DNA from 2 places in the Niameybacter sp. genome. Region 2 is predicted to be linked to the other one. Evidence: a T-box and tRNA genes for the amino acid it is inferred to sense, from the RefSeq annotation. Region 2 holds a T-box; the other holds one or more tRNA genes.

Region 1 (5,641 bases), on a different contig from region 2:
TATTTTTCCTTTTTAGCACCCTTTGCATTTAATACTTTCTTTTCTAAAGCATATTCCCGAGCAATCACTTTATAGGCTGACCTTTCAGCACGGTATATATAATCGGATAACTTTTTTTCAGAATGGAATATATCACTTTGTATCTTAGCCTTTGGATAGACTTCTTGAATGCCTTTTATAAGTCCGGTTCCACCATCATAACACTCAACTCAATATTTAAGCCTGTAACCTGTTTATCCAGGAGGGAATAGCCCCATACGGTACTATCTCGTGTTTTACTTCCATCGCAAAGATAAATATAAGTACTGTTTGGCTCTACTCCTACAAGAACAGCTTGATCTGCTTGAAATATTTCATCATGGGCACCTACTTGGATACATTTAAGTGATATAGAATCATTAAATACCTTTGCCCTACGAGCTAATTCATTAATAATCTTACTGATACGCCCTATTGAGATATGAAAATGAAAAAGAGATTTCAGAAATTCTGGTGTATCCTCAATAGAACCTTTACAAATAGCCATACACCCCAAAACAGCTTTTTCAATAAAGTTTTTCGTAATCCTCATCGTAGGGAAATGTCCTGAAGGTAAATCAAAATCATGTTCTAGTAATTGCTGAATCTTTTCTTTTTGAGTATATATAAATTGTCTATAGGTATTAAAAAATTTTGCTAATATTGAAATATTTTTACCACTAATTGTGCTACAACCTAGTATAATTCTACGTTCTCTGGAGATGTATACTTCTATATGCCATAATGTCTCACATCCTTTCTAAAAGATTCGATACCTTTAGGATGCCATTATGCCATCTTTATCATTTGGACTCATACTAACAGAACTAAATAAACTTACACCCTATGAATTAAAACAACTTTATACAGTAATAGAAGATAAAGCTGTTAGTTTAGCTAAAATCACTGCTATTAGTGATCAAGCAAAAGAATCTAAATTTACTAAAGACGTAGTCTATCCTTACTGTGGTTATATTCAGTTCGCTAAGAATATGGGCGTTCATTTAATTCAAATTGAGCATGGCAAAACTAAACAAGATATTTACCATATTCAACATATCAATGCTTATCATAGTACTCTTAAAAACTGGATACGCCACTTTAAAGGCATTTCTACTAAAAGGTTAGATAACTACCTTAACTGGTTTAAATGGTTAAAGCTCAATAAAGACAAGCGTGACTACGAGAAAGTAAAGGCATTACTTATCAACACTGTTTCAACACAAATGAATATAAAGAATTGTGACTTTTGGAATCAAAGAATCAAAAAATGTTATTTATATAACGCCAAGAAATTTAGTTATATAGAAGGAGTTGCAAGTATATCATTTATAAACATATCAAAGGGGGTGATAGTATGGATAGATGGGGATTAATATGCATAATTTTTAGTGGACTTATAGGACTTTTTAGAGAGTGGGTTAGAGTGAAAAATGACGGTATTACAATATTTTATAAGGTACTACCGTGTATTTCTTTGATACTGTTGGTACTGGGAGCTCTTTTATATTTTATGCTTTAGTAAAGAAGGTAGCCTTATTTTGCAGAAAGGCTACCTTCTTATATAAAATATCGATATTTAACTATAACAGAACCTAAAGAATAAATTAGAAATAAAAAAATGCATTTTTTTATAAAAAGCTTTACATATGACAAATGCTATGTTATTATAAGAGAGTAATTGACATAACAAATTTGGAGAGGTGTCCGAGCGGTTTAAGGAGCTGGTCTTGAAAACCAGTGACTCCGAAAGGGGCCGTGGGTTCGAATCCCACCCTCTCCGCTTCAAAGCGTACAACGTAAGTTGTACGCTTTTTTGTTATATAAAAAATGCTATAAATATTAATATTTCTTATACCTTTAAAGAAATCAGGTAGATTACTCTTCTAAGGAGGTGGCATAAAACTGCCAGCAACTAAGTCATGCTTGAGGAGATCAGCAATCCATTTGGCATCTTTTTTATCAGTCTTTTTACCACGAATAGCCTTTACGTATTTAGGATGAGCCAGAACGATGGTACAAGAAGATTCAAGGATGTTAAAGATAGGAATCCAGTGATTACCAGTAGATTCCATACAATCGTCTTTGCAATGATTTGATAAAAGCCACGCTGATAGCTCTCTTAACCCTTTTGTATAGGTAGAAAAGCGATGACTTTTATAGGTAGTAACACCCATTGCATCGGTAGAAGCGACGTAGGCGACAACAAAGTTTTGTGAACATCGATACCACAACAGATTTGATAGACAATTTTTAAAGCCATAGAAAAACTCCTTTCTGAGTTGAAGACTCAAAGATAAGTTTGCATGCTTGAAAACATACTTATTTGTGCCTTGAGCAAAGCGAAAGGAATAGTTATATAAATGAATAAAGATGGAATAAAATGAAATCTACATATAACAAAAAGAGGCTTAACATAAGATGTTAGACCTCTTTTTGTTATATGTAGATTAGAAAAGTATTTTACAAAGTGGAATACCTACGACAATAACCATGCCAAGAATAATCATGCTCATAATTGTAGCGTATTTGTAAATATCTTTTGTTTCAAGCCACTCTTTGTTACCGTGCATAATAGCAGCAAATGGAGAAGCAGCAGGAGTGATAGTACCAAAGAGAACCATGTAGATAAAGATTGAAATAATAGGTTCTGTGGCAACGCCCATAGATTGTGTAAATGTTGCGATAATAGGTAAGAAGATAATACCTATAACGACACTATTACAGAAGTTAGTTAATATTAAACCTAAAGTAAGGATTAGTACAATAAATGTAAATTCACTAGTACCTGAAAATACAGGTGTTAAAAGATTTTTTAAGAAAGGTGTTACACCTGTAGCTTCAGAAGTTAAGGCATTCCCGATAGTAAGAGCAGCACCAATTAAGAAAATAGAACTCCATTGTAAATGGTTACTGCTAATACTTTGATAGTCAATAAGAAATTTACCTTCGATTTTAATAGCACAAAGTGCACATACTAAAGATAAAGCAAAAGCATATTTACTATCATTTAAGAAAATTCTAATAGGCATTTCACTAGGTAAAATACCTGGGAGCAACATTAAAGTGATATAAATAATAAATGTTGCAGATAAAATTTTATGTTTTAAATTTAATGGAGGAAGAGGGTTCTTGGTGAACATCTCGATATTAACATCTTTAAGTAAGGCTATATCAGGACGAAATACATATTTCATTAATAAAGTAATAAGTAAAATTCCTAAAAATGATAGAGGAATTGTTAAGCCCATAAAAGATGCAAAATTGACTTCTGCACCACCAGTGAGGGAAGTGTAGTTACTCATTAAAATAAGAGGACCATCTTTGAATGGAGCTGTACAAAAACCTAGAACAGCTACTACAACAACAGAAATGAGCATTAATGTAGGATACTTATCACCTGGTTTATAACCAAGTTCTTTAAAGATACCATATAAGATTGGCCAAAATAAGAATATTGGAGTAAAGGCAGATGAAGTTGCAGCTAATGCAAAAACACCCAGTAAAACCATAAATGAGAATACCCAAGGTCTACCATTAATAACTTTACGTGTTAAGAACCATCTACCGATATAGACTGTAAGTCCTGACTGTACAACAGCGCCTATAAGAGTCATCATAAAGATAAGCTGAACAACAGTTGGATCACCTAAGAAGTTCATAAGAATTTGATTCATTGGTGCATAAGCACTACATCCTAATAAGAATACACCCAATAAGCTAGGCCATATAGAATCAACAAATGTCCAAAGATAAATCACACCCATAAATATACCGACTATCTCCATTCCTAAAGGTGTAATAGGTTCTGGAGCAGGGATAAACCTAAGTAGAAGCATAATAGCTATACCTATGGCAGAATGAATAAGATAGCTATAATTTGCGCGGCTTTCCGTTTTTTGCATAACGTCATCTCCTCTTGATATTAAATATATTTTATAATATTACGTCATAAAAGAATGTTAAAAGTATAACACACTAAAAATGTTAAAAAAATAACCTAGGTTATGTTATATAAAAAATATTAAAATAGGTTAATAAATTAGAGATTTTATATGTTAAAGTGCCCTAAAAATGAAAAAAAATATATATAAAATGACAAAAAATTAAAGGTAACTCTTTTGTTTTCAGAGTTACCTTTAATTGAGAATTAATAAGTTAAAGATTTATTTTCTTGTATGTATTCTTCTAAAATACTACGGTCTTTAATAATAATACTATGCCCATCTTTTTCAATAGCGCCCTCTTGCTTAAGAGAACGCATGATTCGAGAAACTGTTACAGTATGTACACCCAAATACTTTGCTAACTCTACATAATTAAAGTGCTTATCCACAATACAACGACCAGATGAACAGCGACTAAAATCTAAAAGTGTTTTACAAAGTCTACTAGGTGTACTAGATTCCTGCATGAAGTGAAAATGTCCGAGAACATCAGTGAAGTAATTTGCAAATAAGGACATAATATAACGATTAAGATCTGGATTATCACTCAAAAGCTTATAGAATGTTGAATAGGAAATCTCATATATTTTACAATCTGTTTTTGCGTACATATAAAAAGCATTATTGTTATTAGCATTAGGAGGAAGTGTTAAATAAGCAGGGGTAAAGTTAATAATACTTCCTCCTGCAAAATAATGATAAATTTTTTCTTCACCAGCTTTAGTAATACTAAGTAAAGCACACAAACCATCCTCTAAGCAATAAACATAATCATTAATGAGATCGAGGTTATAAAGACATTCGCCTTTTTTTGCAATACGAAATTTACCGGCTTTACAGAATTCATCAAAGTAGGCTGTCTCAATGGATGTCATGATGTATTCCTCCTAATAAAATATATAATATGATATAAAGATTATAGTCTATAATTTAACAATCCAATTATAACATATACAAAAATAAATAGATATATATTATAGGTAATTTATCTCCTGTTTACATTACATAAATAAGTGAGATGAAAAATAGTTAGGAATTAAAATCTATAAAAACTAACATGGGTTATTTTTATAAAAATAAGGGGATGTTATACTAAATATAGAGATAACGAAAAATTTAACTCAATTTGTTAAAAATTTATCTAATTAATAGCAAAATGGGGAAGGAGCAATTACCGTGGCATTATATGACGTAATTATTATAGGTGCAGGACCAGCAGGTATGACAGCAGCAATCTATGCAGCAAGAGCAAATATGAACGTACTTTTATTAGAGAAGCTTGCACCAGGTGGGCAAATTATTAATACACATGAAATACAAAACTACACAGGTGTAGGAACAATTAATGGAGCAGAACTTGCTTATAAAATGTTTGAACATACCCAAGAGTTAAATGTTGCGTTTGATTACGGAACAGTAAAAGAAATTAAAGAAGAAGGCAATATAAAGATTATTACTTGTGAAGAAGAAGACAAAATCTTTGAAGCTAAAACAGTTATTCTTGCAACAGGAACAGTACCAAGAAGACTAGGTGTAGAAAATGAAGATCGCTTTGCGGGAGAAAATATTAGTTGGTGTGCAATCTGTGATGGAGCATACTATAGAGATAAAGATGTTGTTGTTATTGGTGGAGGAAACTCAGCTGTTGAAGAAGCTATTTATTTAGCAAGTTTAGC
Region 2 (5,641 bases):
GCACGAGAGATTTCAGGCATTTTTGAAAGGTAAGCGATAGAACCTTGTTCGAAGTAGATTTTTTCTGGAATTTTAAACCATTGCATATTCACGCGTCTCTTAGCCACCCTTTTCTTATTGATTAAGTTTGATGCAGTAACGTTTGATGTTGTTGAGTTACGTCCGTATGAACCACAGCCAAGTGTAAGAGATGGCATATTTGTATTGTAGATATCACCAATTGCACCATGTGTAGAAGGTGAGTTTACAATGATACGACCTGTTTTAAGTCTATCAGCGAAAGCGTTGATTGTTGATTGATCTGTTGAATGGACAACTGATGAGTGACCAAGACCACCAAGTTCAACCATTTGTGCTGATTTTTCAATACCATCAGCTGCATCTTTAGCTTTAAGTACAGCAAGTACTGGAGAAAGTTTTTCTCTTGAAAGTGGGTACTGAGCACCAACACCTTCGATTTCACAACAAAGTATTTTTGTTTCCTTTGGAATTGTTACACCAGCAAGGGCAGCAATTTCATATGGGTATTTACCTACAATATCTGGATTAACCATGTGTTTTTCAGGATTGATAACAACAGGTTCGATTTTTTTGATTTCTTCTTTTGTAGCAAAGTAGCAACCATGTTTTTTCATGTAAGCAATAGCTTTATCATAAACAGGGGCTTCAATGATAGCAGCTTGTTCAGATGCACAAATCATACCATTATCAAATGATTTTGAAAGGATAAGGTCTGTAAGAGATCTTTCAAGGTTAGCTGTTTTGTCAATGAAAGCAGGAACGTTACCAGGTCCTACACCAAGTGCTGGTTTACCAGCTGAGTATGCAGAACGAACCATTCCAGAACCACCAGTAGCAAGGATCATAGCTACACCTGTATGATTCATAAGTGCTGAAGTTGCTTCGATTGATGGATACTCAACCCATTGGATACAGTTTTCAGGAGCACCGGCAGCGATAGCAGCATCTCTTACTGTTTTAGCAGCTTCAACCGAACATTTTTGAGCTGATGGGTGGAAACCAAAGATGATTGGATTTCTTGTTTTCATTGCAATGATTGATTTGAACATTGTTGTAGAAGTTGGATTTGTAACAGGTGTAACCCCAGCAATGACACCGATTGGTTCTGCTACTTCCATGTAACCTTCATCATCATTATCTTCAATAACACCAACAGTTTTGTCATGCTTAATACTGTGATAAATGTATTCTGTTGCGAAAATGTTTTTTGTAACTTTATCTTCGAATATTCCACGGCCTGTTTCTTCAACTGCCATTTTTGCAAGTTTCATTTGAGCTGCAAGACCAGCAAGAGCCATAGCTTTTGTAATTTCATCTACTTGTTCTTGATTAAGGTTCATAAATTGTTCAAGCGCTATATTCGCTTTTTTTACGAGTTCGTCTACCATTACATTTGCATCAACAATTGGTGCTTTTTGTTCTTTTTTATTTTCTGACATGATTAAAGCCTCCTTAGGATGTGTTCTATATTTTTAAGTGATTATTAACTTGAAATAAGTTGCCTAGCTAGGGACAAAGGTATACTTTTAACTAGGCAAGTTGGTTATAATTTTAACAATTGATGTTAAAAAAATTAGCTTAATCTGGTAAAGATTAAGTTTTTGATTAAGAAATAATGCTGTTTACTCTTAAATAATAACATGAGTTAAGAAGAGTGTCAATAAAAAGTGTTAAAAATATAACGAAAAAGATTTTTAAGGAAAAATATGCTAGTAGATAGAATAATGATAGTTGTATAGATATGAAACTTAATTTTTTGTGAGTATGGATATAACATGAAAGTAGGGAAAAATTTCTGTGTTAACTATAACTGTACGATTCTTGATGTAAATACAGTTACTATTAGAGATAATGTAATGTTTGCGCCTAATGTATAAGTCTATACAGCTACATATCCAGTAGAAGCTAGCCTAAGAGTAAGTGGTGTAGAGATGAGATGCCCTATTGTAATAGGAGCGGGAAGTGTTATAACAAAAGATATACCAGATTATGTAGTTGCAGTAGGCAATCCTTGTAGAGGAAGTTTAGGGCAAAAAAATAACCTAGATTTCGGGGGAGGAAATCTAGGTTGAGGGGGGATTTAGCGATGTACCTCACACTTGGTACATTGGTAGTATAGACAAATTAAAAAGGTTATATACATACGAATTGAAAAAAGTTATAAAGCATTATAAGGTCTTGCATTTTTAAAATGAATATCATATAATGAAACAAATATCAAGATTTTGATACCATAATTAAACAATGTTGATGAGAGAAAAGCTTTAGAACATGTTTTGCAGAGAGCTAGTGGGTGGTGTGAACTAGTAAGCAGGCTTTAGCGTTCCGCTTTCTGAGTTGCTGACGATGAGTCAGGAGGGAATTGCCCTTTATAGCAATGAGAGGTCAACCTATAGGTTGATGAATAAAGGTGGTACCACGAGTATGCAATCGTCCTTTTATCTTATAAGAAGATAAAAGGACGTTTTTTATTTTTAATTTATTTAAATAATTTGAAGAGGTGAAAGATATGTTAGATATTAAAAGATTACGTAGTGATTTTGATGAGGTAAAAGCAGCATTAGGCAAAAGAAGCGGTAACTATGATTTAGAAGGATTCTTAGCATTAGATACTAAAAGACGTGAACTTCTTGCAGAAGTAGAAGTACTTAAAAACAAACAAAACGTTGTGTCTAAACAAGTACCAATGATGAAAAAAGAAGGCAGAGATGTAACAGCAGTACTTGCTGAAATGAAAGAATTATCAGATGAAATTAAAGGGATTGACCAACAAGTTAAAGAAGTAGATGAAACACTTATGAACATCCTTCTTACACTTCCAAACACACCAAACCCACAAGTGCCAGTAGGTGTAAGTGATGAAGAAAACATTGAGCTTAGAAGAATTGGTGATGTAAGAACATTTGATTTTGAAATCAAACCACATTGGGATCTTGGCGAAGACTTAGACATCCTTGATTTTGAAAAAGGTGCAAAAGTAACAGGTGCACGTTTCACATTCTACAAAGGATTAGGTGCTAGACTTGAGCGTGCAATCATGAACTTTATGTTAGATATGCATGTAGACAAACATGGCTATACAGAAGTGTTCCCTCCATTTATGGTAAACCGTGCAAGTATGACAGGTACAGGCCAACTTCCAAAATTTGAAGAAGATGCGTTCAAAGTACAAGGGACAGATTACTTCTTAGTACCAACTGCAGAAGTCCCAGTAACTAACATGTACAGAGATCAAATCTTAGATGGAAAAGACCTTACAATTAAACATTGTGCTTACACAGCATGTTTTAGAGCAGAAGCTGGTTCAGCAGGTCGTGATACAAGAGGGATCATCCGTCAACATCAATTCAATAAAGTTGAAATGGTCAAGTTTGCTAGACCAGAGAACTCATACCAAGAGCTTGAAAGTCTTACAAATGATGCAGAAGCTATCTTACAAACATTAGGTCTTCCATACCGAGTTGTAAGACTTTGTACAGGAGATTTAGGATTTAGTTCAGCAATGACATATGACATTGAAGTTTGGATGCCAAGCTACGGTCGCTATGTAGAAATCTCAAGCTGTTCTAACTTTGAAGACTTCCAAGCTAGACGTGCAAATATTAAATTTAAAGATAATATTAAAGATAAAGCACAATTCATTCATACATTAAATGGTAGTGGTCTTGCAGTAGGTCGTACAACAGCTGCAATCCTTGAAAACTTCCAACAAGAAGATGGTTCTATTGTTATTCCAGAAGCACTTCGTCCATACATGGGTGGAATTGAACGCATTACAAAATAGATTGATTTAAAAGGCTGTTGTAAGAGCATATGCTCTTACAACAGCCTTTTAAATAATATAGAACTTAAATGTACTATTAAGTACAGACTGAACTGGACATAGGGTGAAGGCTTGCTAGGCTGTTGAATGGGGAGATTAAGATTGGATTCTTAACGATTGACTTAATAAAGATTAAGAATACTTAATGTTTGATTAGTCTAAAAACAATTGAAAGTTATCTGTATATATAATACAATAAAAGAAGGAAAAAAAGTATGGGTACAGTAGGGGTATAAAGTGTAGGTGAAATTCATGTAATGAAAAAGTTAACAGGCTATAAGATCATAGTAGGCACTAGTTTTATTGTACTAGGAATCCTGATGATAAAAGGTGTAGGGCTATTAAGTTCGAATCAGACTACTTGCATTTTTGATATATTAGGGGGTAGATGCCTAGGCTGTAATATACGTGCTGCACTTTATGCACTGAGTAAAGGGGAATGGAAAAAGGCATTTTATCTTAACCCTTTAGTATATCCATGGATACTATTAGGTGTAAGTCTAATAGTCAGTGAAATATATACAATCATAAGACGACTAAGTGATAAACAATATAAGAAAGAAAGTTTGCTAGATTGGATTGTAAGAAAAATGTTTAAAGGTGTAACCTTTTAGAGGAGGAGACAAAATGAATTGCCCAAATTGTGGAGCAGAGGTAAGAGATATTGATCGTTTTTGTGGAAGATGTGGGGCAGAAATAGCAAAAGGGAGTCAAGAAGCAGGTCAACAACAGGGGACTTACCAACAAACTTCTTATCAACAATCCTATCCACCAGTGGATACACGCAAGTCTAAATTGGTGGCGGGTATTTTACAACTTGTACTAGGGTGGGCAGGTGTAGGCCGTTTCTACTTAGGCTATAACTCTATTGCTATTGCACAGATTTTAGTAACCTTATTTACTTGCGGTATTGGTGCAATCTGGCCATTTATCGATTCTATCTTAATTCTAGCAGGTCAGGTGCCTGTAGATGCAGATGGTGTACCCCTTAAAGATTGATGATAAAAGGACGTATAGGCTGTGTAGCCTATACGTCCTTTTCGTTTAATGAGTAATTACCCTATCGGTGAGTATGCTATGACCGATGAATTGAGTAAGGTAAGCATACTCTTCTAGGGTGAGTGAAGCTGTTTTTTCTGGAGATTGTATAAAGTTGATACCTTCTTGAATGTGTGAAGGACTTAAGTTAAGAAGAACGCCTAGAGATTTAAAGAGCTTAGCACTTTCTGTACGAGAAAGCGGGTGGTTCAGCTGGTAAGAAAATGTAGAAGTAGGGACAAGGTAATCAGCCAGGAGAGGTTTTAAAGGATAAGGAAACATATGCTCAACCATTTGTAGCCAGTCCATTCCTGTAGCGGCATCCATATAACTTTTGGCAGAAGGAGTAATCCACTTATTACTTAAAGCATGATTAATATATGGGTGGCCCCAATCAGAATAAGATATATTTTTGACGCCTACATTATGTTGGGCATCTGATAAAAATTCAAAGTTTTGAGCACCATATTCGAAAAGGGTGTTAATGTCTTCAAAATAAGTAGGGTATCCAGACTTCATAACTACGGCAACAAGTTCTAAATCACCATACTGTGCCTTAGCAACAAGTGTACGCCCCGCAGGGGTATGATAGCCTGTTTTAGCAGCTAAGACTTGCTTGTTGTAGTAAGGAGAACTAGGATTAAAAAATTGAGCTGTATGTTTAAGTGGAAGTACAGTACCAGTATTAAGAATATTAAAGTTATAAGTAGGTGTGCCTGATATTTGAGCTAAAGTGGGATTATCAAATGCAGCGGAAGT

The links. A T-box is a leader RNA that pairs with one kind of tRNA and senses whether it is charged. The one in region 2 lies ahead of serS (serine--tRNA ligase), so its partner is inferred to be a tRNA-Ser.
Region 1: it has a tRNA-Ser gene. The T-box ahead of serS (serine--tRNA ligase) is inferred to sense a tRNA for this amino acid. The anticodon was not compared.

Annotation. Positions count from the first base shown of each region.
Region 1 is NZ_JAVVQU010000069.1:3,648-9,288, reverse strand. It holds gene RRY75_RS13230 (hypothetical protein) at 176-571, opposite strand; gene RRY75_RS13225 (hypothetical protein) at 810-1,394, shown strand; tRNA gene RRY75_RS13220 (tRNA-Ser) at 1,716-1,801, shown strand; partial or broken gene RRY75_RS13215 (IS110 family transposase) at 1,911-2,281, opposite strand; gene RRY75_RS13210 (SLC13 family permease) at 2,469-3,923, opposite strand; gene RRY75_RS13205 (Crp/Fnr family transcriptional regulator) at 4,169-4,840, opposite strand; gene RRY75_RS13200 (NAD(P)/FAD-dependent oxidoreductase) at 5,142-5,641, shown strand, end outside.
Region 2 is NZ_JAVVQU010000042.1:15,030-20,670, forward strand. It holds gene adhE (bifunctional acetaldehyde-CoA/alcohol dehydrogenase) at 1-1,460, opposite strand, end outside; gene RRY75_RS11220 (hypothetical protein) at 1,953-2,093, shown strand; T-box leader at 2,260-2,462, shown strand; gene serS (serine--tRNA ligase) at 2,531-3,805, shown strand; gene RRY75_RS11230 (DUF2752 domain-containing protein) at 4,102-4,458, shown strand; gene RRY75_RS11235 (TM2 domain-containing protein) at 4,472-4,843, shown strand; gene RRY75_RS11240 (D-alanyl-D-alanine carboxypeptidase family protein) at 4,889-5,641, opposite strand, start outside.